2 regions of the Tenacibaculum piscium genome follow, and region 1 is predicted to be linked to the other one. Evidence: riboswitches for the same ligand, from Rfam matches in the RefSeq annotation. Region 1 holds a riboswitch; the other holds the start of a gene.
What was found. A riboswitch is a leader RNA that binds a small molecule or an ion and turns the genes downstream of it on or off. The one in region 1 is predicted to bind S-adenosylmethionine.
Positions count from the first base shown of each region.

Region 2: linked by a shared signal. The riboswitch ahead of L0U72_RS05960 (O-acetylhomoserine aminocarboxypropyltransferase/cysteine synthase family protein) and the one ahead of L0U72_RS08975 (homocysteine S-methyltransferase family protein) in region 1 are both predicted to bind S-adenosylmethionine.

Region 1 covers NZ_JAJGWR010000004.1:241,880-257,011, forward strand. Annotated here, with positions in the region: gene L0U72_RS08960 (NAD(P)/FAD-dependent oxidoreductase) at 1-1,042, shown strand, start outside; gene epsC (serine O-acetyltransferase EpsC) at 1,173-1,928, shown strand; gene cysM (cysteine synthase CysM) at 1,932-2,822, shown strand; SAM riboswitch class I at 3,091-3,258, shown strand; gene L0U72_RS08975 (homocysteine S-methyltransferase family protein) at 3,311-4,303, shown strand; gene metH (methionine synthase) at 4,294-6,984, shown strand; gene metF (methylenetetrahydrofolate reductase [NAD(P)H]) at 7,037-7,993, shown strand; gene L0U72_RS08990 (hypothetical protein) at 8,013-9,578, opposite strand; gene L0U72_RS08995 (2-isopropylmalate synthase) at 9,710-10,885, shown strand; gene leuC (3-isopropylmalate dehydratase large subunit) at 10,898-12,280, shown strand; gene leuD (3-isopropylmalate dehydratase small subunit) at 12,294-12,872, shown strand; gene leuB (3-isopropylmalate dehydrogenase) at 12,889-14,004, shown strand; gene ilvD (dihydroxy-acid dehydratase) at 14,478-15,132, shown strand, end outside.
Region 2 covers NZ_JAJGWR010000002.1:401,708-416,839, forward strand. Annotated here, with positions in the region: gene L0U72_RS05920 (nitrite/sulfite reductase) at 1-1,035, opposite strand, end outside; gene L0U72_RS05925 (sulfate adenylyltransferase subunit 1) at 1,087-2,334, opposite strand; gene cysD (sulfate adenylyltransferase subunit CysD) at 2,425-3,396, opposite strand; gene L0U72_RS05935 (phosphoadenosine phosphosulfate reductase domain-containing protein) at 3,413-4,039, opposite strand; gene L0U72_RS05940 (DUF2061 domain-containing protein) at 4,039-4,314, opposite strand; gene L0U72_RS05945 (RrF2 family transcriptional regulator) at 4,452-4,859, opposite strand; gene L0U72_RS05950 (trans-sulfuration enzyme family protein) at 4,919-6,100, opposite strand; gene thrA (bifunctional aspartate kinase/homoserine dehydrogenase I) at 6,120-9,515, opposite strand; gene L0U72_RS05960 (O-acetylhomoserine aminocarboxypropyltransferase/cysteine synthase family protein) at 9,517-10,791, opposite strand; SAM riboswitch class I at 10,914-11,038, opposite strand; gene pip (prolyl aminopeptidase) at 11,231-12,250, shown strand; gene L0U72_RS05970 (TolC family protein) at 12,441-13,856, shown strand; gene L0U72_RS05975 (HlyD family secretion protein) at 13,870-14,853, shown strand; gene L0U72_RS05980 (ABC transporter permease) at 14,858-15,132, shown strand, end outside.

The DNA of each region.
Region 1 (15,132 bases):
TATTCTAATTATAGGGGCAGGTCCAACAGGATTATTTACTGTATTTGAAGCAGGATTGTTAAAATTACGCTGTCATTTAATTGATGCATTGCCACAACAAGGAGGTCAGTGTTCAGAAATTTATCCAAAGAAACCGATTTATGATATTCCTGCGTATCCAGAGATTTTAGCAGGTGATTTAACGGATAAATTAATGGAACAAATCAAGCAATTTGAACCAGGATTTACCTTAGGCGAACGTGCCGAAACTATCGAGAAACAAGAAGACGGAAGTTTTCTGGTAACCACCAATAAAGGAACACAACACCAAGCACCCGTAGTAGCAATTGCAGGAGGTTTAGGAAGTTTTGAACCAAGAAAACCACCCATTCCAAACATCGCTGATTTTGAAGATAAGGGCGTGGAATACATGATTAAAGAACCAGAATTATATCGCAATAAAAACGTGGTAATTGCTGGTGGTGGAGATTCTGCTTTAGATTGGTCAATTTTTTTAACAGACATTGCAAAATCGGTCACTTTAGTACACCGAAGAAATGAATTTCGTGGTGCTTTAGATTCTGTTGATAAAGTACAAGAATTAAAAGATGTAGGAAAAATCAACTTAATAACACCTGCGGAAATAAAAGGAATTGTTGGACAGAATCATGTTGAAGGCGTTGTGATTGCTGAAAAAGATAAAGAAGAATATACATTAAACTGCGACCATTTTATACCTTTATTTGGTTTATCACCAAAATTAGGACCTATCGGAAATTGGGGCTTAGAAATTGAAAAAAATGCAATTAAAGTTAATAATTCTTTAGATTATCAAACAAATATTCCAGGAATATATGCCATTGGCGATGTAAATACGTATCCTGGGAAATTAAAATTAATTTTATGCGGTTTTCACGAAGCAACTTTAATGTGTCAGAGTGCGTTTAAAATCATTTATCCAGATAAAAAATACGTAATGAAATACACCACAGTAGGCGGTATTGATGGTTTTGATGGAACTCGAAAAGAAGCGCCAAAAGCAGTTGTAAAAGCGATAAATTAATTCCATTAAATCTCAAAATAAAAGCATAATTTTACGAGTTATATAGAATGTTATATTTGCTACTTTTAAAATAAGTGAAAGTAGCAAATAAAACAATTAATTATATTGGTAATTGAGAATTTGAGAAGTAATGAGTACAATAGAAAAACCACTAGAAAACTATAATATCTGTTTAAAAGACACTGTTGAAGTTTTTACCAAAAAAATATTTTATGCCTTGTTCGATCAAGAATTTAAGGCAAAGAATAAAGAACGTATTACTGAAAATTTCTTTGAAATAACAAGACGTTTAAAAATAAAAAATGCGCCTGAAATTTGGAAATCATTTCAAGATAAATTACCAGAAATAAGAAGAGAATTAGATTTAGATGCTATTGCTTTTGAAAAAACAGATCCAGCAGCAAAAAGCTTAGAGGAAATTTATTTGGCGTATCCAGGGTTTCATGCTATTGCAGTGTATCGTTTAAGCCATGAATTGTACCGTTTAAAAGTGCCTACTTTACCAAGAATGATGAGCGAATATGTGCACGGATTAACAGGTACCGATATTCATCCAGGAGCTACAATTGGCGCTTCGTTTTTTATAGATCATGCCACGGGAATTGTTATTGGTGAAACCACATTGATAAAAAATAATGTAAAAATTTACCAAGGAGTTACTTTAGGAGGTATTCAGGTGAAAAAGAGTTTAGCGGAAACAAAAAGACATCCGACCATCGATAATAACGTTACTATTTATGCCAATGCGACTATTTTAGGTGGCGATGTTATAATTGGTGAAGGCAGTGTAATAGGAGCTAATGTGTGTGTTACCGAATCAGTACCGCCAAAATCGTTAGTTATTTATCAAACAGAAAATAAAATTGTTTCATTACATAAAGTTTAAATTATGAAAGCAAAAAAAATAACCGACTTTGTTGGAAATACGCCTTTAGTAGAGGTTAGTAATATTTTGGATAAAAAAGGCGTACGTCTTTTTTTGAAATTAGAAGGAAATAACCCTGGAGGAAGCGTAAAAGATAGGGCTGCTTACAATATGATTTTAGAGGCATTAAACCGAAGAAATATTAAAAAAGGAGATCATTTAGTCGAAGCAACTAGCGGAAATACAGGGATTGCATTGGCATTTATAGCAAATGTATTAGGCTTGAAAATGACCCTAGTAATGCCTGAAAACTCTACAGAAGAACGTATAAAAACCATGAGAGCTTATGGTGCAGAAGTTATATTAACATCAAAAGAAGAAGGAATTGAAGGATCAAGAGATTTTGCCCAAAAATTACGCTATAAAAAAGGGTATTTTATGCTAAATCAATTTGAAAATAACGATAATTGGAAAGCACATTATAAAACTACAGGCCCTGAAATTTGGAAAGATACCGAAGGTGAAGTAACACATTTTGTATCGGCAATGGGAACTACAGGAACTATTATGGGTGTTTCTACCTATTTAAAAGAACAAAACCCAAACATTCAAATTATTGGAGCACAACCAACCGATGGTTCAAGTATTCCTGGAATTAGAAAATGGTCAAAAGAATATTTACCAAAAATATTTGATCGTTCAAAAGTAGATCAAGTACTAGAAGTAAGTGAAAATCAAGCTAGAAATATGACCCGAAAATTAGCGAGTCAGGAAGGTGTTTTTGGCGGTATGAGTAGCGGTGGTGCTGTGCATGTTGCTTTGCAAGTTGCAGAGCAGATTGAAGAAGGAATTATTGTCGCTATTATTTGTGATATCGGTGATCGATATTTATCATCAAATTTGTATAATTATTAAAATACAAGATTTATTAGAGCCTGTTTAAATTTCATTTAAAAACATTTTATTTGAAAAATCGCATCCGTCAAACTGAATTTATTTCAGTTTCGCATCCTGATTTGCCGTAGTTCTTCTCTTTATGCGATTCTGAAATAAATTCAGAATGACGAGAATTTGGTTTTTATTTAATTTTTAAACAGGCTCTTAAAAATAATTATCAAAATACTTATAAAAAATAAAAAAAGTTCGTTAATTTGCACTTTATTAGTTCATTAATTTAATAAGAATGTTATCAAGAAAGGTGGAGGGATTAGACCCAAAGAAACCTTAGCAACCCTTTATTTGATTAATTTAAAAATTCTAAAATTTTCAAATTAATCAAATAAAGAAGGTGCTAAATTCTACTTAAAAACTGTTTTATTACAAAATTACAGCTTTTTAAGAGAGATAACGGCAAAGAACTTTTCCTCCTCTTTTCCTGATAGCTTCTACCAATAATATCAGGAATGTCAAACATTTATCAAGAAATACAAAAACGTATTCTAGTGCTCGATGGAGCAATGGGAACGATGCTTCAGGCGTATAAATTTACCGAAGAAGATTTCCGAGGAAAACGCTTTAAAAATTATCCAACATCGTTGCAAGGAAACAACGATTTACTTTCCCTTACACAGCCCGAAGCTATAAAAGAAATCCATGCAAAATATTTTGCAGCAGGTGCCGATATTATAGAAACCAATACTTTTTCAGGGACAACAATTGCGATGGCTGATTATCAAATGGAAAATTTAGTCTATGAATTAAATTATCAATCAGCAAAAATAGCCAAAGAAGTTGCCGATGAATTTACCCAAAAAGAACCGCATAAACCACGATTTGTAGCAGGTTCAATAGGTCCAACAAATCGTACCGCAAGTATGTCGCCAGATGTAAATGATCCTGGCTATAGAGCCGTTACTTTTGATGAATTACGCATCGCTTATAAGCAACAAGTGGAAGCACTTTTAGATGGCGGTTGCGATATTTTATTAGTAGAAACTGTTTTTGATACCCTAAACGCAAAAGCGGCATTATTTGCCATTGAAGAAGTAAAAGAAGCCCGAAAAATAGACGTTCCAATCATGTTAAGCGGTACAATTACCGATGCCAGCGGAAGAACGTTGTCGGGGCAAACTGCCGAAGCTTTTTTAATTTCTATTTCTCATATTCCGCTGTTATCCGTAGGATTTAATTGTGCTTTAGGCGCTAATTTATTACAACCTCACTTAGAAGCAATCGCATCGAAAACTAACTTTGCAATTTCGGCGCATCCAAATGCTGGACTTCCAAATGCTTTTGGCGAATACGATGAAACTGCTCAAGAAATGGCAGATCAAATTGAAGAATATTTCAAGAAAAATCTGATAAATATTATCGGCGGATGCTGCGGAACAACGCCAGAACATATTGCTGTAATTGCCCAATTAGCAACTAAATATCCTCCAAGAAAATGCCTATAAAACAAGAAATTAAACAAGAAAAATATTTGCATTTATCGGGTTTAGAACCATTGGTTTTAAATGAAAATAGCAATTTTATTAACGTTGGAGAACGTACCAATGTTGCAGGTTCTCGTAAGTTTTTACGATTGATAAAAGAAGAAAAATTTGAAGAAGCATTAGCCGTTGCAAGGCATCAGGTAGAAGGCGGAGCGCAAATTATCGATATTAATATGGATGATGGTTTGATTGATGGAAAACAAGCCATGGTTCGTTTTTTAAATTTGATTGCCGCCGAGCCTGATATTTGCCGTGTTCCGCTGATGATTGATAGCTCAAAGTGGGAAATTATTGAAGCAGGTTTACAAGTTGTACAAGGAAAAAGTATTGTAAATTCTATTTCTTTAAAAGAAGGCGAAGAAAATTTTATTTGGCAAGCAACGCAGGTTAAAAGATACGGAGCGGCGGTAATTGTTATGGCTTTTGATGAGGTTGGGCAAGCTGATACTTATCAAAGACGTATCGAAATTGCTGAACGTTCGTATCGTGTTTTGGTTGATAAAGTAGGCTTTGCATCCGAAGATATTATTTTTGATTTGAATATTTTTCCTGTCGCTACAGGAATGGAAGAACATCGAAAAAATGCCATCGATTTTATTGAAGCAACTCGTTGGGTGCGTCAAAATTTGCCAAACGTAAGCGTAAGTGGTGGCGTTAGTAATGTGTCTTTTTCTTTCCGTGGAAATAATACCGTGCGAGAAGCAATGCACTCGGTTTTTCTATATTATGCGATTCAAGCAGGGATGAATATCGGAATTGTAAATCCTGCGATGTTAGAAATTTATGATGATATTCCAAAGGATTTATTAGCGCATATTGAAGATGTTATTTTAGATAAAAGAGAAGACGCAACGGAGCGTTTGTTAGATTTTGCAGAAACCGTAAAAGGTGTTAAAAAACAAGATGAAGCAACTGTTTTAGCTTGGCGAAGTTTGCCATTGCAAGACCGAATTACACATTGTTTGGTAAAAGGAATTGATGCTTTTATTTTAGAAGATATTGAACAAGCACGGCAAGAAGCGCAAAAACCAATTCAAGTTATTGAAGGCAATTTAATGATCGGTATGAATGTGGTTGGCGATTTATTTGGTGCAGGAAAAATGTTTCTGCCTCAAGTGGTAAAATCGGCTCGGGTGATGAAAAAAGCAGTGGCATATTTAAACCCATTTATTGAAGCCGAAAAAGGCGAAAAACAACAAGCTTTAGGGAAAATTTTAATGGCAACTGTAAAAGGTGATGTTCATGATATTGGTAAAAATATTGTAAGTGTTGTTTTAGGTTGTAATAGTTACGAAATTGTTGATTTAGGTGTAATGGTTGCACCTGAAAAAATTATCGAAATGGCTAAAAAAGAACAGGTTGATATTATTGGTTTATCAGGATTAATAACGCCTTCTTTAGATGAAATGGTGTATTTGGCAAAAGAAATGGAGCGTCAAAATTTTACAGTTCCGTTGTTAATTGGCGGCGCAACAACTTCAAAAGCACATACGGCGGTAAAAATAGATACTCAATATAAAAATGCGGTGGTTCATGTAAATGATGCTTCAAGAGCGGTAACGGTTGTCAGCGATTTATTAAATAAAGAAACGAGTAACGCTTATGTTGCAAAACTAAAAAAAGACTACGATGAATTTCGGGAAAAGTTCTTAAAACGAGGTAAATCAAAAGCGTATATTTCTATTGAAGAAGCGCGTAAACGTAAATTTAAAATTGACTGGGAAACGTCATCAATAGTAAAACCAAAAGAATTAGGTGTTCAAACCATAGAGCAAGTTAGTTTAAAAGATTTGTTACCTTTTATTGATTGGAGTCCGTTTTTTAGAAGTTGGGATTTACATGGAAAATATCCCGCTATTTTAACAGATGAAATTGTCGGTGAACAGGCAACACAATTATTTGAAGATTCAAGAATTATTTTAGATAAAATCATTACGAAACAATTATTAAAACCTAAAGGGATTTTTGGTTTATTTGAAGCAAATTCTATAAACGATGATGATATTTCCATTCAGAAAAATTCAAAAGAAATTGCTGTTTTTAGAACCCTACGTCAGCAATTAAAAAAGCGAGATGGAAAACCAAGTATTGCTTTAGCCGATTTTATCGCTCCAAAAGAATCAGGAAAACAAGACTATATGGGCGCATTTTGTACCGCAATTTTTGGAGCTGACCAGTTAGCTAAAAAATATAAAGACCAAGAAGATGATTATAATGCGATTATGGTACAAGCAATTGCCGATCGTTTTGCCGAAGCTTTTGCGGAATATTTGCATCACAGAATACGAACAAAACATTGGGGATATGCAGTTGATGAAAATTTATCCAACGAAGAATTAATAAAGGAAACTTATAAAGGAATCCGCCCTGCACCTGGTTATCCTGCTTGTCCTGACCATTTGGAAAAACAAACAATTTGGAGTCTTTTAAATGTCGAAGAAAAAATAGGCGTAACCCTTACTGATAGTTTAGCGATGTGGCCAGCAGCAGCAGTTTCAGGATATTATTTTGCAAATAAAGAAGCAAAATACTTTGGATTAGGGAAAATTACCGATGACCAAGTTCGTGATTTTGCTACTAGAAAAAATATCACACTAGAAAAAGCTAGAAAATGGTTGCATCCTGCTATTGCTGAGGTATAAATCACTTTTTTTAATCACATGAAAAAACTACAAAAAAACTATTTAAAACGCCATGAAAGTAACCAAACATATTGAAAAAGCAAATGGAAAAACATTATTTTCGTTTGAAATAATTCCGCCGAAAAAAGGAAATAATATTCAAGATTTATATCAAAATATTGAGCCGTTAATGGAATTTAAACCGCCTTTTATTGATGTAACAACGTCAAGAGAAGAGCATTTATATATTGATAAAGGAAACGGTTTATTAGATCGGAAAATTACTAGAATGCGCCCTGGAACAGTCGGAATTTGCGCGGCGATAAAACATAAATACGATGTCGATACCGTGCCACACGTGCTTTGTGGCGGTTTTAGCAAAGAAGAAACCGAATATTTATTGGTCGATTGCCATTATTTAGGAATTGAAAATGTCATGGCGTTGCGGGGCGATGCCATGAGTCATCAAAAATATTTTGAAAGAAGTAAAGGTGGGCATCAATATGCAACTTCTTTGGTGAATCAAATTCAAAATTTGAATAAAGGGAAGTATTTACACGATGTTATTGAAGCAAATCATAAAGCTGATTTTTGTATCGGTGTTGCTGGGTATCCTGAAAAACATTTAGAAGCTCCTTCTTTACAAACTGATTTAAAGAGATTGAAAGAAAAAGTTGATGCAGGAGCAGATTATGTGGTTACGCAAATGTTTTTTGACAATAAAAAGTATTTTGAGTTTGTAAAGCACGCAAGAGAAATAGGCATTACCGTACCGATTATCCCTGGAATAAAACCCATTGCGGTAAAGCGTCATCTGCAATTATTGCCACAAGTTTTTAAAATTGATTTGCCACAAGATTTAATCATCGAAATAGAATTGTGTAAAAATAATGAGCAGGTTCGAGAGGTTGGCATTGCATGGGCAATTGCACAATCACAAGAGTTATTAAAAGCGGGTGTGCCTGTTTTACATTATTATTCGATGGGAAAAAGTGATAATATTAAAGCCATTGCCAACGCGTTATTTTAAATTTTTAGTACTATTTTTTTTACTGTTTTTTATTTTGAAGATATTTATTTTTGATAATTTCGGCGACAGTTTTATTGGCAATTTTAGATTCTAGCCAAGAAAGAATATCTAAATATAAAAAAGCTCTTTTTTCATACGGATGATGTTCATATACTTTTAAACGGTCGTATATTTTTTTAAATTCCTTTTTTATTTGATGCGGAAAAACATCACCTAACGCTTTTATTGAAGATATAAATTCTTTTTGAACTTCTTGAAGATTTTCCATTTTTAATAAAAAGCGGTAGGTGTCTTTAAATTGACGTTCAAAATCATAATCTAAACCACATTCGTAATGAGCAATTAAGCTTAAAATTCGGGCAAAACATTGCAGGTCTTCGGCAACATGAATTTTTTTAGAAGAAATAATTTTATTCAAATAGAAAATACATTCTTTATTTTTTCCCATTCCAAAATACAAACTCGCTATTTTGTAATACATCAGCACAATATGATGATTATCTAATTTATTTTTATAAAGTGCAATTTTACTATTGATAGTTGCCACTAAATATTCTCCTTCCGAAAAAGTTCCTTCTAAAAAATGCAAGTGTAATTTATTGGCATAATAATATTGAAAAATTAAAATTTCGGTATTGCTATTTATCGGAATTAAATTATTGTCAATTTCTTGCTCAAAAGAAGTAAGCTCTTCTTTAAATTTTTCAAAATGTTTGATAAAAAATAAACTTTCCAGTAAATAATTTTTTCCTTTCAGATAAAAAACTGGATTAATCGTAATATTTCGGGTATCATTTTTAAATAAATAGACCCATTTATGTGCATATTTATAACTCTGAAGAAAATCTTGCGTTAAAAAACTACGCCATAAATTTGCTTTGTAAAGCCATAATTTTTCTCTGAACCCTAATTTTTTGTAATCATAATTTGGCAATTTAGAATTGAAATATGTATGTACTTTTTGAAGTTCGATATCATTTCTGGCATAGCCTGTTTTTAGCAACGCGCCGTATAATTGCAAGGATAAATTCGATAATTTACTCGTAATTACATTTTGCTGACTTAGTTCTTTTGCTTGAATCGTTAATTCATCGGCTCGAGTATTAATACTTCGTGTAATGTGTTGACTTTCAATTAGTTTTTCAAATTCTACAATTTCGTACGCAATGTTTTTCTCTTCGCTATCAATTGCCATATTTTTGGCTTTATCGAGTAGTTTTAAACTTTGTTTGTACAATCCTTTTTGATATAAAATAGTCGCAAAATCCAATAATTCTCGAATTTGAATTCGGATATTTTTATGTGCTGGATTCATACGTAAACTAATCAATAATTGTTTGTATAGATGGGCTTTTAAGTTTGATAATTGTTGCTTGCTCACAATCCCACTTTTGATGATTATTTTTTCATCATATTTTTTTTGTTTTTCTAAGAATTTGAATAGTGCAAAAAACTTTGCGTGATTATTTCCTTCTAAACGACCAACGTAAAGATTAAACTGACGTTTTTCGGATTTTGATAATGATTTTATCAAAACAAATAACATATCGTTTTGTTGATTGGATAGTGTAGTAGATTTAATCATAAGTTTTTGTTTATCAGTATTTTAAAATATGTTTTTTTAGCTTTAATATCGTAAGTAGTTGCTTTTAAAAAAATAAATTAATCGCACTAATATATATATTTGATTAATTAAAGGTAAATAAATTAATAGAGATGCAAAACGATAAAGTCCAAATTTTTGATACAACACTTCGTGATGGCGAGCAAGTGCCTGGTTGTAAGTTAGACACCACACAAAAATTAATTATTGCCGAACGACTTGATTTTTTAGGCGTGGATGTTATTGAAGCTGGTTTTCCTGTGTCGAGTCCAGGAGATTTTGCTTCTGTACATGAAATATCAAAAATTGTTAAAAATGCCACGGTTTGTGGTTTAACAAGAGCCGTAAAAAAAGATATTGAAGTAGCAGCAGAGGCGTTAAAATATGCTGTAAAACCAAGAATACATACAGGAATCGGAACAAGTGATTCTCATATAAAATATAAATTTAATTCGTCGCAAAGTGAAGTTATCCGAAGAGGAAAAGAAGCGGTTTCTTATGCCAAGAATTTTGTAGATGATGTCGAATTTTATGCCGAAGATGCAGGAAGAACAGACAATGCTTTTTTAGCCAAAGTCTGTGAAGAAATGATACAATCAGGCGCAACAGTTTTAAACATTCCTGATACCACAGGATATTGTTTGCCTGAAGAATATGGTGCGAAAATCAAGTATTTAAAAGAAAATGTAAAAGGAATTGAAAATGTAATCTTATCTTGTCATTGTCATAATGATTTAGGTTTGGCAACCGCAAATTCAATTGCTGGAGTTATCAATGGTGCAAGGCAAATAGAATGTACGATTAACGGAATCGGAGAACGTGCAGGAAATACCGCACTAGAAGAAGTCGTAATGATTTTAAAACAACATCCGTATTTGAATTTGCAAACCGATATTAATACCAAATTATTATACGATACCAGTATGATGGTGCGTGAAAGTATGGGGATGCTAGTACAGCCAAATAAGGCAATTGTTGGAGCAAATGCCTTTGCGCATAGTTCAGGAATTCATCAAGATGGGGTTATCAAAAATAGAGAAACCTATGAAATTATGAATCCGTTGGATGTTGGAGTTACTGAAAGTGCTATCGTTTTAACGGCTCGAAGCGGAAGAGCCGCCTTGGCATATCGTTCTAAAAATATTGGCTACGAATTGACAAAAATACAGTTAGATTCGGCGTATCAGTTATTTTTAAAAGTTGCTGATACACAAAAAGAAGTGATTGATGAAGATCTTCATAGATTAATGAAGGAAGTCAATAAAATATCAAAAATAATAATATCATAAATATAAATGATAATGGGAAAAACATTATTTGACAAAGTTTGGGATGCTCATGTGGTCGATTCTATTGAAAACGGTCCACAAGTTTTATATATCGACAAACATTTAATTCATGAAGTTACCAGTCCGCAGGCTTTTAACGAACTAAAAGAACGTGGAATTTCCGTAGCGCGTCCTGATAAAATTGTTGCAACTGCTGACCATAATACGCCAACGGTAAATCAACATTTACCTATTGAAGACGATTTATCTAGAAATCAACTAGCGGAATTAACTAAAAATTGCAAGGAAAATAATATTACTTTATATGAATTAGGGCACAAAAATAACGGAATTGTACACGTTATTGCGCCAGAATTAGGAATTACACAGCCTGGAATGACCATGGTTTGTGGAGATTCTCATACTTCTACGCATGGAGCTTTTGGAACCATTGCCTTCGGAATTGGAACAAGTCAAGTAGCACAAGTTTTTGCAAGTCAATGTTTGTTGCTTCAAAAACCGAAAAGTTTGCGAGTTACCGTAAACGGAAAATTGAAAAAAGGCGTTTTACCTAAAGATGTTATTTTATATATTATCGCTCAATTAGGAACCAATTCAGGGACAGGGTATTTTTGCGAATACGCAGGAAATGTCTTTGAAGAAATGTCGATGGAAGGCAGAATGACGGTTTGTAATATGAGTATCGAAATGGGTGCAAGAGGTGGAATGATTGCTCCTGACCAAACTACTTTTGACTATGTAAAAGGAAAAGAATTTGCTCCGAAAGGCGAAAATTTTGATAAAAAAGTAGCCTATTGGAAAACCTTAAAAACGGATGCTGATGCTACTTTTGATAAGGAATATACGTTAAATGCTGAAGATATTGAGCCGATGCTTACTTTCGGAACAAATCCAGGAATGGGAATTAAAATTTCTGAAAATATTCCGCAGGAAAATGATGCGTCTTTTGAAAAATCATTATCCTATATGAATTTTCAAAAAGGAGAAAGTTTAATTGATAAAAAAATAAATTACGTGTTTATTGGAAGTTGTACTAATTCTAGAATTGAAGATTTTAGAGAAGTTGCAAATTACGTAAAAGGAAAGCAAAAAGCGCAAAATGTAAACGCTTGGCTAGTTCCTGGGTCGCAAAAAGTGGCAAAACAAATTGAATCCGAAGGCTTAAAAACTATTTTTGAAACGGCTGGTTTTGAATTGCGTCAACCAGGATGTTCGGCTTGTTTAGCGATGAATGATGATAAAATTCCGGAAGGAGAATATTGTGTTTCAACATCAAATAGAAATTTTGAAGGAAGACAAGGACAGGGTTCTAGAACCATTTTAGCAAGCCCATTAATGGCAGCAGCAGCAGCCGTAGCAGGGAAAATCATTGATATTACAAAACCATTAAATTAATACGTTAAATAAAATGGAAAAGTTTATAAAATTAACAGATACCGCAGTTCCGCTAACAACAGAAAATGTGGATACCGATCAAATTATTCCCGCTCGTTTTTTAAAAGCGACTGATAAAAAAGGCTTCGGCGATAATGTTTTTAGAGATTGGCGTTTTCATAAAGATGGAAGCATAAACGAAGATTTTATCTTAAATAATAAAAATTATAAAGGAAGTATTTTAGTTGCTGGCGATAATTTTGGATGCGGTTCGAGTAGAGAACACGCGGCTTGGGCGTTGTCTGGCTATGGTTTTAAAGTAGTTATCAGTAGTTTTTTTGCTGATATATTTAAAGGAAATGCTTTGAATAACGGAATTTTACCTGTACAAGTATCCGAAGAATATTTAAAAGAATTATTAAAAGTAGTACTTGAAAAACCAAACACCGAAATAATTGTAGATTTGGAAAATCAACAACTAAAAACACCCGTTGGTACCAGCGAATTTGATATCAATCCATATAAAAAAGTATGTATGATTAATGGGTATGATGATATCGATTTTTTAGTTAGTAAAAAAGATAAAATAGAAGCTTTTGAAGCATCATTATAATCAAAAAATATAAAAAATGAAATTTAATATCGCTGTAATTCCAGGGGATGGTATAGGACCCGAAGTAACTGCTCAAGCTCAAAAAGTTTTAAAAGCAGTAGCAAATGTGTATGACCATACCTTTATATTTAACGAAGGCTTAATGGGAGCTTGTGCTATTGATGTTACAGGAAATCCGTTGCCAGAACAAACCATTGATTTATGTAGAAAAAGTGATGCTATTTTGTTTGGTGCAATTGGCGATCCTAAATATGATAACGACCCTACCGCAAAGGTGCGCCCAGAACAAGGTTTGTTAAAATTAAGAAAGGAATTAGGGCTTTTTTGTAACGAACGTCCTGTAAAAGCATACAGTCAATTAATTGATAATTCTCCTTTAAAAAGAGCAATTATTGAAGGAACTGATATTACCATTTATAGAGAATTAACAGGCGGTATTTACTTCGGAACAAAAGAATTAAGTGAAGATAAGCAAACCGCTTTTGATGGTTGTTCTTATTCGGTATTTGAAATTGAACGTATTGCACATTTAGCTTTTAAAGCTGCTCAAAATAGAAGAAAAAAATTAACGTTAGTTGATAAGGCAAATGTGTTAGAAACCTCAAGACTATGGCGTAAAACAGTTACCGCTTTGGTGAAACAATATCCTGATGTTGCACTTGATTTTATTTTTGTTGATAACGCAGCAATGCAATTAATTTTAAATCCAACGCAGTTTGATGTTATTTTAACCGAAAATTTATTTGGCGATATTTTATCAGATGAAGCAAGTGTAATTGGTGGTTCTATCGGTTTATTAGCATCTTCTTCTATCGGAAAAGAAAATGCACTTTTTGAACCAATTCACGGTTCATTTCCACAGGCAAAAGGAAAAAATATCGCTAATCCATTGGCATCTATTTTATCCGCAGCGATGTTGCTAAAACATTTAGAATTACACGAAGAAGCAGAATTGATAGAAAAAGCTGTCGAAAAATCATTAGAATTAGGAATTACGACCGAAGATATTCATTCTGATAAAAATTTCGGAACTAGCAAAGTCGGCGATTTTATCGAAGATTATATTTATAATCAGGAAGATAGCAACATCAATTTTAAAAATATCCATACTGGACAAAGTACGATTATATAATAATTATATTTTTTATCAAAATAAATTGAAATTACCTAGGATACTTTAATAAAAAACATGCATATTTGCAGAATCAAATGAAAAAACAAATTTTAAATATTATTTCTATTATTGTCATTGTAATTATTTTGCAAGGATAGGAAGTATATATTTTTATAATTATAAATTGAAAGCTTCCTATTTTTTAGGGAGCTTTTTTTATGGCTATTATTTAAAATTTCTAAAAAAAATAGGCTATTGAATATTAGAAAATAAATAGTTTAAATATTTGTTAATTAGGTGTTTGAGTCGTAAAAGGCGTTTGTAGATATCATTAAATTATAGAAATTATACAATAGATGTGCTATGAATTAGATAATTTTGAGTAACAAAGTTACAACAGGTTCAAATAAGTTAGAAAATTATAATGAAAACAATAAAACGATAAAAAATAGAACTCGTTGTATTTAGGTTAAAAAAGAAAAGAAAGTAAAATGGAATTAAATAAACACAGTCGTAGATTAACACAAGACGAATCGCAACCAGCTTCTCAAGCAATGTTATATGCCGTGGGCTTAACAGAAGAAGATATGAGTAAAGCTCAAGTTGGTATTGCAAGTACAGGATATGATGGAAATCCGTGTAATATGCACTTGAATAATCTGGCATCAGAAGTTAAAATTGAAACAAAAATTGCAGGTTTAGTCGGTTTAGGTTTTAATACAATTGGTGTTTCTGATGGAATTTCTATGGGAACTTCAGGAATGAATTATTCATTAGCATCAAGAGATGTTATTGCCGATTCTATTGAAATTGTAATGAACGCACAAAGTTACGATGCACTAGTTTCCGTAGTTGGTTGCGATAAAAATATGCCTGGTGCTGTTATTGCGATGTTACGTTTAAATCGTCCGTCAATTATGATGTACGGTGGAACAATCGCTTCTGGAAATTATAAAGGAAAAAAATTAAATATCGTATCGGCTTTTGAAGCTTTAGGGCAAAAAGTCGCAGGCGAAATTGACGAAGACGAATATAAAGAAATTATCAAAAGAGCGATTCCAGGTGCAGGAGCTTGTGGCGGAATGTACACCGCTAATACCATGGCTTCCGCAATTGAATGTATGGGGTTTTCATTGCCTTATAATT
Region 2 (15,132 bases), on a different contig from region 1:
ATCAGTATAAAAATCACCTAAATGAACTTTAATTCCAATAGCAAATAAACCTGCTTGCTTTTGTTTGATAACATTTGACTGTTTCCATTTATTATAGCTTTCTTCATCATCGATAGTTACTGAAGGAATTTCAGCAGTTTCAAATGTGATTTCTTGCTCAAAAGCAGTAGTATCTACTGGATAAGTACTGTATGAAAATGATTTTTGCTCTTCTTTAACTAATTGTAAAAAAGCTTCAACACCTAAATCTTTTATTAAAAACTTTAAACGAGCTTTTGCTCTTTTTGCACGTTCTCCGTATCTATCAAAAACACGTAAAACACCTTCAATAGTAGGAATTAATAAATCTGCTGGTAAAAATTCATAAATAACATCGGCATGACGAGGCTGTGAACCTAATCCACCGCCTAATAAAACTTTAAATCCTTTAACATCTTGCCCATCAATATTTTTTATTTTGGCGATAAAACCTAAATCGTGCATAAAACTTAACGCTGTATCTTCATCCGTAGCTGAAAACGACATTTTAAATTTTCGTCCCATTTCTTGACAAATTGGATTTCTTAAGAAAAATTTAAACGTAGCATCGGCATAGGGCGACACATCAAAAGGTTCATTTACATCAATTCCTGCGGTTTCCGATGCGGTTATATTTCGAACCGCATTTCCACAAGCTTCTCGTAAAGTAATGTCATCTTTTTCTAATTGCGCCCATAATTCTGGCGTTCTATCTAAACTCACATGATGAATTTGGATATCCTGACGCGTTGTAATATGCAAACGCCCACGAGAATATTCGTCAGAAACATCGGCAATTCGATGTAATTGTTCACTAGAAACTTTTCCGTAAGGTAACTTTATACGAATCATTTGCACGCCTAATTGACGCTGTCCGTAAACTCCTCGTGCTAATCGTAAACTACGAAAGCGTTCTTCATCAATCTTTCCTTCTTTAAAAAGTTCAATTTTTCGTGCTAATTCTAGAATGTCTTTTTCTACAATTGGGTTTTCTATTTCGGTTCTAAAACTTTGCATAATTTTATTAGGTATCCGCTTTTAAAAGCGTTTTATTTTGATATAATTTGATTACTCTATAAAGCCAACTCCTGCGGTATTATTGGTTTTCGGATCGATTAAAATAAACGAACCTGTTGCTTTATTTTTACTATAACTATCAAAAAACAACGGTTTATTTACTTTTAAAGAAACTTCGCCAATTGCATTTAAAACCAATTCTGATGGGTTTTCTTCTTTCCCCGAAAAATCGGTTTTTATAATTGATGTTAAAGCAGTTATTTTTGCCTGCACTTCATTTACGCCATGTTTTATAATGTATTTTGAAGATGCTTGTAAAGGCGTTTTATCCATCCAACAAATAGTGGCATTTAATTGTTTTGCAATGCTTGGTTCTTGGTCTTTTTTAACCAACATATCGCCTCTACTGATATTTATATTATCTTCTAAAGTGATGGTTATTGAACTTCCCTGAGTTGCTTTTTGATATTCTTTATCGAAAAAGTGAATGCTTTTTATTTTAGATTTTGTTTCAGAAGGTAATACCGTAATGGTATCGCCAACGGCTAAATCGCCACCATAAATTTTACCAGCATACCCTCTAAAATCGTGATATTCTTCTGTTTTTGGTCTGATAACCGTTTGCACAGGAAAACGCATTTGAGACGCTTCTGAAACATCTTCAAATTCTAAGGTTTCTAAATGATTTAATAAAGTTTCACCTTTATACCAAGGCATTTTAGTTGAAGCATCCACAACATTATCACCTTTTAATGCCGAAATAGGAATAAAGGTTAATTGTTGATTTTCATACCCACTTTTACTTGCTAAATCTTGAATTTCTTTTTTGATTTCATTGAATTTATCCTCAGAAAAATCAACCAAATCCATTTTATTAACTGCAATTACCACGTCTTTTACTCGTAATAAGGTATTGATAAAAAAATGACGGTACGTTTGCTCAACTACGCCATTTCGAGCATCAATTAAAACAATAGAAGCCTGTGAATTAGACGCACCCGTAACCATATTTCGAGTATATTCAATATGTCCAGGCGTATCGGCAATAATAAAACTGGTTGTTGGTGTTGAAAAATAAATATGTGCAACATCAATGGTAATTCCTTGTTCACGTTCGGCAACTAAACCATCAGTTGCTAATGAAAAATCTAAATAATCAAAACCTCTTTGTTTACTTTTTGCTTCAATTGCCTCCAATTTATCGTCGGTTAATGATTTGGTATCATATAAAATACGACCTATTAAAGTACTTTTACCATCATCGACACTTCCTGCTGTTGCTATTTTTAATACGTTCATTTTAGTCTGCTATTGGTTTTTACTGATAATTAAAAACCTAGTTTGTATTCTTTAATTATTATTTTTATTTCTTTAGATAATTAAATCATATTAAAAATAACCTTGTTGTTTACGTTTTTCCATGGCTGCTTCCGAGCGTTTGTCATCAATTCTAGCACCTCTTTCTGAAATGGTTGATTCTTTAATTTCAGCGACTACTTTATCAATACTCACAGCGTCCGACAACACAGCGGCGGTACAACTCATATCGCCAACAGTACGAAAACGCACCATTCTTTCTTCAACAACCTCATCTTCTTCACGATAAACAACGGCATCTTCAGCAGACCAAATCATTCCATCACGAACAAATGTTTTTCTTTTATGCGCAAAATAAATCGATGGAATTTCAATCGCTTCTTTTTGGATATAACTCCAAACATCTAACTCTGTCCAATTTGAAATAGGAAAAACACGCACATTTTGCCCTAAATCAATTCTTCCATTTAAAATATCAAATAACTCAGGACGTTGGTTTTTTTCGTCCCATTGTCCGAAATCATCTCTTACAGAAAAAATACGTTCTTTAGCTCTTGCTTTTTCTTCATCTCTACGAGCACCACCGATACAAGCATCAAACCCGAATTCTTCAATAGCATCTAATAACGTTTCGGTTTGTAGCATATTTCTACTCGCATATTTACCCGTTTCTTCTTTAACCTTTCCGTTATCGATATTATCTTGTACATTTCGAACGATTAATTCCACTCCTAATTCTTTAGCTAAACGGTCTCTAAATTCGATGGTTTCAGGAAAATTATGCCCTGTATCAATGTGCATTAAAGGAAACGGTATTTTCGCTGGATAAAACGCTTTTTGCGCCAATCGAACCAACGTAATACTGTCTTTTCCTCCTGAAAATAATAATACAGGTTTTTCAAACTGCGCTACAACTTCTCTAAAAATATAAATAGCTTCGCTTTCTAAGGCGCCTACTTTTATCGTATTTTCTAAAGTTTTTGATGCTATTTTTGATACTTTTTTTGATATTGTAGCTGTTTTTTCTATTGTTATAATGTCCATAATGATACTCTTATTTTTAAATATGTAAACCGCATTCTCTGTTACTTTCTACCTTTGTTGGATCAAAATATTTGAACTCATTTGGTAATTTATGGGTTTCTAAATACCCATCTAAATCTTCATCCGACCAATGATAAAAAGGACTCACTTTTAAAATTCCATCTTTACTAAAGGATAAAATATCGATACCATCTCTAAAAGCTGTTTGTCCTTTTCGAAGATTGGTAAACCATATTTCAGGCTGATGAATTTTCATAGCTCTTTTAAAAGGTTCTAATTTTACTTGTTCGGTAAATTTTGCATGATTTTGATCATCAACCGAAGGAAGTCCCATAATAACAGTACGATGTGCTACGGTTTGTTTCGGCACATATAAATCAACATTTAAGTGTAATGTTTCAATCAGTTCTTCGGCGTGTTTATAGGTTTGGGGGGTGTTATAACCTGTGTCGCACCAAATAACTTTTATATTGGGACTTTCTTGGGATATTAGGTGTAAAATCGCTACTTCATAAGGTCTAAAGTTTGTGGTAATAATATTTTTTTTATCTAAATTAAAAACCCATTGTACAATTTCTTTTGGACTTAGTTTTGCTAATTTTTTATTTAAAAATTCTAAATTCAATTCGTTTTTTAAGCTCATTATTTCCCCCATTTTATTTTATTCCAAATTCTTTCGTGAAAAAAGTATAATACCATTTTTGTTATTAATTCGATGCTTCCTATTGAAAATGCTAGGGCTAATTCTCCTGTGATAAACCATGATATTAAAACCGTATCTATCGTACCGATTATTCGCCAACTTATTGATTTCACAATACTTCTCCAGGTGTTTTCAGACCCTTTTTCAGTTTGATTATCGGCCTCTTTATTTGGCTTATTTTGTTTTATTTCTTTTATTAATTGTTCTAAAATCATTTCAAAATACTATTTCCCTATCGGGTAACTAGGTTTTAAGATTACAAATGTATTAATTCAAATTAGATAACAAAAAAAATAAAGGTAAAATTTATAAAAAAAACTAAAAATTGTAGTAAAAAAGCATGCAAGAATTTTTATACTAAATCAGCAAGCGTGGTATTTTTCAATACTTGTAAGGTACTATCTCTAACTTGTATCATCAATTTACGAACACCACAAGCCTGTTCATCGGGGCAATCACTACATTTTTCATAATAGTTTAAACTCACGCAAGGTAGCATTGCTATTGGTCCTTCGAGGGTTCTAATAACATCGGTCATTTGTATTTCTGATGCTTCTTTTAGCAGATAATATCCTCCACCTTTTCCTTTTTTCGCACCTAAAAAACCTGCTTTTCGCAATGTGAGTAAAATACTTTCTAAAAATTTATGTGAAATATTTTCACATTCGGAAATAGTGGCTATTTGCATTTTTATTCCGTGTTCTTGCCTAGCAATGTATGTTAGGGCTTTAATTCCGTATTTTGTTTTTTTAGATAGCATACCCCAAAAGTACACTTTTTATTTAATTTTTTATTATTTGTTATTTTTCTAAATTATTTTTATGAGTTATTTTTATGATTTTCTAATGCTTGTTTTAAGTCGTTTATAATATCTATTACATTTTCTAAACCGACAGAACATCGAACTAATCCATCGGTAATTCCTACTTCCAACCGATCAATTTCGCTTAATTTACTGTGTGTTGTTGATGCTGGATGTGTTATAATAGTTCTGGTATCGCCTAAATTTGCTGATAAAGAACACATTTTTATACTGTTTAAAAACTTGCGTCCTGCATTAATGCCTCCTTTTATTTCGAAGGCTACAATATTTCCACCAAATCGCATTTGTTTTTTGGCGATTTCATATTTTGGATGCGATTTTAAAAATGGATATTTCACTAAATTTACCTTCGGATGATTTTCTAAAAACTCCGCTACTTTTAAGGCATTTTCACAATGTTTTTCCACACGAATACTTAATGTTTCTAAACTTTTTGATAAAACCCACGCATTAAAAGGTGACATTGCAGGACCTGTATTTCTTGAAAACAGGTAAATTTCTCGAATTAAATCGGCTTTTCCAACAGTTACTCCGCCTAAAACTCTTCCTTGTCCGTCAATTAATTTGGTTGCCGAATGAATGACTAAATCGGCACCAAAATCAATAGGATTTTGCAAATAAGGCGTCGCAAAACAGTTATCTATTATCAATAATAAGTTATGTTTTGTAGCAATTTCACCAAGCAATTCTAAATCAATAATATCAACTGCTGGATTTGTTGGCGTTTCGGCATATAAAATTGTAGTATTTGGCTGAATTAAACCTTCAATTTTTTCAAGTTGATTTATATTAAAATAGCTCGTTTGAATATTCCATTTTGGAAAGTATTTAGTAAACAAACTATGTGTTGAACCAAATACAGACCTGCACGAAACAATATGATCTCCCGAATTTAACAAGGCTCCGAAAGTCGAAAAAACAGCCGACATTCCTGTAGCAAAAGCATATCCTGCTTCGGCTTTTTCCATCGCTACAATTTTATCTACAAATTCCGTGGTATTAGGGTTTGAAAATCGGCTATATAAATTTTTATCTTTTTCTTCAGCAAAACAAGCACGCATATCTTCTGCATCTTCAAAAACAAAACTAGATGTTAGATATAACGGCGTAGAATGTTCCGAAAATTGTGAACGTTCGGTTTGGTTTCTTATCGCTTGGGTTTCAAATTGATAACTCATATTTGTTGTTTTTTATCTTTTAATGATTTTTTGCCAAGCGTAAAATATCGCCAAAAACACCTCTTGCGGTTACCTTTGCGCCCGCTCCTGCTCCTTGAATAACAATCGGTTTTTCGCCATAAGATTCCGTATAAATTTCAAAAATAACATCCGAACCTTTTAAACTTCCCAAAACAGAATTTGTTGGCACAGAAACTAATTTCACCGTTAAATTTCCTTTTTCTTTAGATAAATCGCCTGATAAATCACCAATATAACGCAATACATGATTGGGTTTTTGTGCGTTTTTTTTCTGCTGAAAAACAGTATTTAAAGCTTTTAAATTCGATAAAAAACCAGCCGAAGAGCTTTCTCTAAATGCTGTCGGAATTAAATTTTCAATGGCAATATCTTCCAATTCATTTTTTAAATCTAACTCACGTGCTAAGATTAATAATTTTCTAGCCACATCATTTCCACATAAATCTTCTCTTGGGTCTGGCTCGGTAAATCCCTTGTCAATTGCTTTTTGAAGTATTTCAGAAAAGGCTACATCATCCGAAGAAAAAGTATTAAATAAATAACTTAACGAACCCGAAAAAACGCCTCTAATTTTGGTGATATTCTCTCCTGAATCGTGTAATAATTTAATCGTATCAATTAACGGCAAACCTGCACCAACATTGGTTTCATACAAGTATGATTTATTATTTTTAGCTAAAGTATCTCTTAATTTTTTATAAAAACTATGCGATACGGTATTGGCTATTTTATTGGAAGAAACCAAATCGAAACCAGCTTCAATTAACGATGTATAATTTTCAATAAATTGATGACTTGCCGTATTGTCAACGGCTATTAAATTTTCTAAATGATGTTCTTTTGCAAAATCGATAACCGTATTTATAGCAGAAATTTCGGTGCTATTTTCTAAATCGATTTCCCAATTTTCATCAATTCCTTTTTCATTTAATAGCAATTTTTTAGAACCTGATACTGCAAAAATATTCAATTGAATTTTCTTTCTTTCAAGTACTGATTTTGTGTTTTCTATAATTTGATTAATTAAAGTTCCCCCCACTAATCCTTTTCCAAAAATGGCGATATTTATTTTTTTAGCAACTCCAAAAACCTGTCCGTGAATAACGTTTAAAGCTTTATGTAATTGCTGTTTTTTAACAACTAAACTCACATTTTTCCCTGAAATTGTGTTGTTAAAAAGCAACGGAACAATTTGATTTTTAATCAACGCATTATACGAATGATGAAATTCACTTAAATCTTGCCCAATAATTGAAATCACCGAAACATCGGCTATAATTGAAATTTGATGTACATCTTTGGTATAAAAATCACTTTCAAATTCTTGCTCTAATGCCTTTATAGCTTCTTCGGATTTACTTTTATCGATCACCAAACCGATGCCTCTTTCCGAAGAACCTTGCGACACAATACTCACACTTATTTCTTTATTACTTAACGCTTTAAAAATACGCGCATCTACGCCAACTTTTCCTAATAAACCTCTTCCTTCAAAATTTAATAGAGCAACATTATCTAAAACAGCAATCGATTTTATGCCTTTTGAAGTTGTTTTAGCCCTAATTAAAGTACCTGAATCGTTGGGTTTAAACGTATTTAAAATCCGAAGATTGATATTTTTTTCCAATAACGGGCTTATTGTTTTTGCATGTAAAATGGTAGCTCCAAAATTGGCTAATTCATTTGCTTCAGAAAAAGAAAGTGTTTCTATTTTTTGAGCATCGGCAACCAAATCGGGGTTTGCGGTAAAAATTCCATCAACATGCGTGTAATTTTGCAATTCATCAGCATTTAAAAAATTCGCCAATAACGATGCTGTATAATTACTTCCATTTCGTCCTAAAGTAGTAGTTTCTCCTTTTAAATTAGAGGCTATAAAACCTGTTACAATAGTTACTGTATTGTTATTTTTCTTAAAATATTTTTGTACATTTTCTTTTGATATTTTTATAATTGGCTGTGCATTTCCAAAATTTTCAGCTGTTTTTAATAGCTTTCTGGCATCGGTAATTTTTGCTGATATCCCTTTTTGCGTTAAAAGTTCAGTAACTGTTTTTGCTGATAAAATTTCTCCTTGTGCTAGAATTTCATCTTTTATTTTTGGGCTAAAATCACCTAATAAAAAAACACCTTCAAAAAGTTTTTCTAAATGTGTAAATTCTGATGAAAAATCAAGCAGTGGCGTTAATTTTGATTGCTCAAATTTAAAAGCTTCAAACTGCTGTTGATAATTTTCATTTTTAGCGGATTTTTCTAAAATTTCTTCTAGTTGATTTGTTGCATTTCCTCTTGCCGAAACAACTACTGCTATTTTTTCTTGATTATTTATTTTTTCTTCAATAATAGAAATCACATTGCTAATTCCGTTATTTGACAACGATTTTCCTCCAAATTTGATTATTTTTATGTTCTTATTTTTTAATTTTGGATTAAAAATTGGGCTGATTATTTTTTCTAATTGCTTGTATTCCATTAAAAAAGCATCGTGTCCGTGTACCGAATTTATTTCATTGTACGTTACATTATCATGTACTAAAGCGAGTTCTTTTTGCGTTTCTCTATTTTCTTCGGCGGTAAAAAACAAATCAGAATCAACGCCAATAATATGAATATCGGCTTCAATTTTTTCTAAAATATCGGCATTATTTTGTCCTTTGGTAACATCAATCGTTTTTAATAATTGATTCATTAATTTATAGGATGCCAACTGATAGCGTTCCTGTAATTTTTCACTGTGATGCAACAACCAACTTTCGACATTAAATATTTCAGAATTTTCCTTTTTTGAGCGATGAAAACGTTCTTTAAAAGATTTTGGCGTTCGGTAACATAGCATAGCGTGCATACGAGCATCATGTACAGGATTGCTTGAATTCACTAAAAATTGTTCTTGAATTTGACAATTTGCAATTAACCAATCGGTAGCTTTCCAATCGGTGGCTATTGGAATGAATTTTTGAGTTATTTTAGGATTTAAAACCGCCATTTCCCAAGCAATTCCACCGCCTAAAGAACCACCAATTAAAGCAAATAATTTTGTTATTTTCAGTTTTTCTAATCCTTTTAAAAATAGTGTTGCAATATCTCTAGCGATAAAATTTTTATACGCATCAATTAAAAAACCATCGTAGCCATTTCCAGGAATATTAAAACATAAAACTGTATATTTAGTCGTATCAATAGCTTTATTTTTTCCGATTAAATCTTTCCACCAGCCATTTTTTGGATTTGCAACATTGCTATTTCCTGTTAATGCGTGATTGATTAAAACCACGGGCGCTGTGCCTAACTCTTTGCCAAAAACTTCATAACTTAAAGGGATTTTTTCGAAAAAAAGTCCATTTTCTGTCGTAAAGTTGGTAATATTTATCTGTAAAAGTTGCTGTATTAACATATTATATTTTTAAAAAAGAGCTGGTTAAATCATTTTTTAAATCCTCAATATTTTCTAATCCTACAGATAAACGAATTAAATCACTGCTAACACCTGCACTTTGTTGTGCTTGTTCGCTTAACTGTTGATGCGTGGTGCTTGCAGGATGAATAATTAAAGATTTTGTATCGCCAATATTGGCTAATAATGAAAATAATTTTGTAGTATCCGCCACTTTTTTAGCCGATTCATAGCCACCTTTTACGCCAAAGGTTACAATACCACTTTGTCCTTTTGGTAAATATTTATCTGCTAATTTTTTATATTTACTACTTTCCAATCCTGGATAATTCACCCAAGCAACCGCTTCTTGATTTTCTAACCATTTGGCTAATTCCAACGCATTTTCACTGTGTTTTTTAATTCTGATGTTTAAGGTTTCCAATCCTTGGATAATATTAAACGCATTTGTTGGGCTTAATGCGCCACCAAAATCACGCAATCCTTCTAAAATTAATTTAAAAGTATAAGAAGATGCGCCTAAAACATCATGATAAACCAGCCCGTGATATCCTGCAGATGGTTCTGTAAATTCTGGGAATTTACCATTTGCCCAATTAAAAGTTCCTGCATCAATTATTGCGCCTCCTAAAGACGTTCCGTGTCCGCCGATATATTTTGTCAATGAATGAATTACGATATTTGCACCGTGCTGAATCGGGTTTAATAACGCTGGAGTTGCTACGGTATTATCAACAATAAAAGGAACTTCGGCTGTTTTTGCATGGTTTGAAATTGCTTTTAAATCTAACACATCTAACTTCGGATTTCCTAAAGATTCAACAAAAAAAGCTCTGGTATTTTCTTGTACTGCTTTGCCGAAATTATCAGGATTGGAAGCGTCAACAAAAGTGGTTGTAATTCCTAATCTCGGTAAAGTAACGCTTAATAAATTGTACGTTCCTCCGTACAAACTGCTCGATGCCACAATGTGGTCGCCTGCTTTTAATAAGGTTAATAATCCTGTTGCAATTGCCGCCGTTCCTGATGCGAAAACTACCGCTCCTATTCCACCTTCTAAACTCGCCAAACGGTCTTGTAAAATCTGATTTGTTGGGTTGTTTAATCGGGTATAAATAAAGCCCAATTCTTTTAATGAAAATAGGTTTGCAGCATGCTCAGAATTGTTAAAAACATACGATGTTGTTTGGTAAATTGGCACCGCGCGTGTTCCTGCGGTTTGTGTTGCGTCGTGTCCTGCGTGTAAGGCGTTTGTTGCAAATTTTTGTGTACTCATTTTTCTTGTTTTTTGAAATAATTAAAATTAAAACAAAAGTTACCTGCACCTAATTATTTTGATGCGCTTACTCGAAAAATGTTATGAAGAAATATAACAATTACAGCGAAGTAATTGTTTTTGAGTTATCTATCCAATTTTAGATAAATGAATCTAAAATTAAGTAGAATTTAGCACCTTCTTTGACTTAAACAAAGGGTTGCTAAGGCTTCACAGGGTCTAATCCCTCCGCCTTTCTTGATAACATTGTCAATAAGTTATTGAACTTTGTGAGGGCAAATATTCAAATATTATATTTTAATATCCTAATTTATTTTGATTTATTTTTAAAAACATCTATTTAGAAACACTTTAACATCAAAAAAACATCGCTCTTAGAACGTTATAAATTTTATTTTCATAAACTTAACAGGCTCTGAATAATCTATTTCTTAAAAAAATGTGTAGAAAAATTTTTATATTCAAGAATCAAAAAGTAAGATTACCCGTATCTTTATCTTTTTTAAACGCAAACTTTCAAGTAACATATATTATGACATCAGAAAAAAACATAGCATCTTATAAAACAGGATATTTCCCTGTTTCTCACGGACACGAACTTTATTTTGAATTATATGGAAATCCAAAAGGGATTCCTGTACTATTTTTGCACGGTGGTCCTGGAGCAGGTTTTGGAGAAAAAGACAAGCAATTTTTTGACCCAGAAAGATATAATGTGCTGTTTTTTGACCAACGAGGAACTTCAAAAAGTAAGCCTTTTGGAAGTATTGAAAATAATACCACCCAACTTCTTTTGGAAGATATTAATGCCTTATTGGATTATGTAAATTTCGAAAAAGTCTATGTTTTTGGCGGTTCTTGGGGAAGCACGCTTTCACTTGTCTATGCAATTCATCATCCAGAGCGTGTTTTAGGATTGATTATTCGAGGAATTTGGTTGGCAAATAAATACGCTTTTGACCATTATATTGGCGGTGGAATTAAAGAATTTTTCCCTGATGTTTGGAATCGTTTTAATAAATTAGTTCCTAAAGGTGAAAACCCTGTGGATTATTATTTAAAAATGATGACTTGCGATGATGAAGAAATCAGCAATAAATATGCGTATGAATGGGCTTTTTATGAAATGTCTTTTTATACAATTAACAAAATTACCGATACCGAAGAAGTTTTAAAAACCTTTTCGTATAAATCAATGGCGATTTTAGAAGCGCATTATATTAAAAATAATTGTTTTATTTCGGAAGATTTTATCATGAATAATATTGATAAAATTAAAGATATTAAAACCGCAATTGTTCACGGACGTTATGATTTTATTTGTACGCCAATTCAAGCTTTCAGATTGCATGAAAGTTTAAATAATTCAACATTAAATATTGAAAACGCAGGACATTCTTCTTCGGATGAACAAAATAAAATTGCGTTAATTTCAGAATTAAAAAGAATTACTTCTTAAAATCATTTTTCATACCTGTTTCAGTAAAGAAATCAAAAAAAACAAGCTTTAAAATACCTGATTTTTAACTTTTTGCAGTTAAAATAGTATCGTTATTTTATTGCTGTTATTTTGACCAAATTTTAACCAAAGTCAAAAGAATTTCCTTTTATTATTAAGATATTTGCATTGCACTTTTAAAACCTTTGCAATGCAAATAAAAATATCAAAAACAACCATACCGCTACTTTTATTGGTAGGATTTTATCCGTTTATGAGTTTCGCTCAACAGCTAAACCCTGTTTTAAAAGAACTTATCAATAAAGGATTACATAAAAGTCATACGGCTAATATTTATAATTTAGATGCCCAAAAAGCTAAAATAGATCAAAAATTAGCAAAATCGGTATTTTTACCCAATGTTACTTTTAACGGAAGTTTTGTACACTTAAACGAACCGATTACTTTTGATAACGATACGCAAAACCTTTTAATGGGAACACAAAAATTACTCATTAAAGAAGCAATCGGTATACCATTTAATAGCGCAATTCCAAGTAGTATTCCTATAAAAAATGTACCAAATCTTCAAGATGAAAATCTTTTAAAAGCGGCAGTTGATGTTGATTGGGTATTATTTAGCGGATTTCAAGCAAGCAACGCCTTAAAAGCAAGCAAGCACAAAGAGGCTTCTTTAACTTATTTGGGAATTGCAGAAAAAGATAAAATCGCCTTAAAAATTATAGAAACTTACGATCAATTAGCCTTGGTCTATGCTTCTAAAAAAGTACTAGCCATTTCTGAAAAATACTTAAACGAACAAGAACATTTTGTGAAAAAAGCGATTGAAAATGGCTTAGCAACGCCTATCAGTCGTAAAAAAATTGAAGTAGCACAGCAACAATTAGCTTCTAAAAAGTTAGCTTTTAATCAAAATAAAACTTTATTAATAGCAGTTTTAGAACAGCTTACTGGCGAAAAAATAAGCCATTTAAAATTGATAAATCCACAATTATTTCCACTAACTTTTAATCAAAATTTATTAGAAAATAACTTTAAAAATACAAATGATACTCCGAATGAAATACGTAATGAAATAAAAGCCTTAAAAGAAGCTGAAAAAGCAACACTTTATAAAGCTAAAATGGAAAAAAATAATTTCATTCCTAAAATAGCCCTAAAAGGACATTATGAATTTTTAGAAGATGATTTATCATTATTAGACCCGAAATGGTATGTAGGCGTTGGCGTAAAATGGAACGCTTTTGATGGTTTTAAAACAACTTTAAACAGTAAAAAAGCGCTTATTGAAAACCTAAAATATAAAGAGCAACGCAAACAGGCGCAAGAAATGATTGCTTTAAGCCTTGTAAAAGCAACACTCGATTATGAATCTTCCGTTCAAAATATTACAATAAGTGAAAAAGAAATTGATTTGACAAACGCCACTTATAATATGATAAATACACAATATAAAAACAATTTAGCCCCAATAAATGATGTCCTAGATGCCTTAACCGATTTAGAAAAAGCAAATTTTAAATTACAAGAATCTTATTTTAAGCAACGAAGAGCCATTACAAACCTGTTACACGCAAAAGGAATTCTTACTTCTTTTTATAATTAATACTCAAAAAAAAATGAATTTATTTAAAACTATTTTTATTGGAGCCACGGCATTAATATCACTTAATTCATGCACCAACAAGCAAACAATTACTCCATATAAAGGAAAAGTGAAGTTTGAAACCATGTCTATTAGTAGTAAAATAGCAGGGCGAATTGGCAACATATATGTAACCGAAGGACAAGATGTGAAAAAAGGAGATACCTTAGCTTTTATTGATATTCCTGAAGTAAATGCAAAAATGACGCAAGTAAACGGTGCTATAAAAGCTGCTAAAGGACAATTAAAAATGGCTTTTAATGGTGCCACAAAAGACCAATTAATTCAAATTGATGGAAAATTAAACGCAGGAAAAGCACAGTTAGAATTTGCGCAAGAATCTTTCAATAGAATGCGTGCAATGTATCAAGATTCATTAATAAGCCAGCAACAATTTGATGAAGTGAAAATGAAATTAAACATGGCAAAAGCACAAGTAACTGCCATAGAAGCAAAACGAAATGAAGCTAAAAATGGTGCCAGAACCGAGCAAATAGATCAAGCAAAAGGACAATTAGACCGTGCTATGGGTGCCAAGCAAGAAGTGCTTTCTGCAGCGAGCGAAAAATACATTATTGCGCCTACCGATATGTCAATAGAAACAATTAGCTTAAAGCAAGGCGAACTACTTTCGCCTGGTTACACTTTATTTAATGGCTATAAAAAAAGCAGTGTATATTTTCGTTTTACCGTGCCAGAATCAAAAGTATATAACTTTAAAACAGGTGCGCCAATTACGCTTATAAACCCGTATACAAAAGAAGAAATTCAAGGTAAAATTATCGCCATAAAACAGCTTGCTAAATATGCTGATATTACCAGTACCGCTCCTTTATATGAATTATCAGAAGCTATTTATGAGTTAAAAATAATTCCTTTAGATAAAAATATCGAAAAAACAGGTGAAAATAACGAGCAAATATTCTATCTAAATGCCACTGTTTTAATTAAAGAATAAAAGCATGAAAAAATTTATAAGATTATTAAAAATAGAGTTTTCACGCATCTTTTCGAACAGCGTGTTACTTGCTATTTTCTTTGGAGCGCCTATTTTATATGGAGTATTATTTGGTTTTGTGTATCAACAAGCAAAAGTAATAAACCTGCCGATTGTTATTATAGATCAAGATAACAGTCCAACAACTGACAAAATCATTGATGCTTTTAATGACAACGAAGGCTTAAAAATTAAAGATATAAGATATACGCCTGGCAATATTAAAGCAGAAATGCCAAC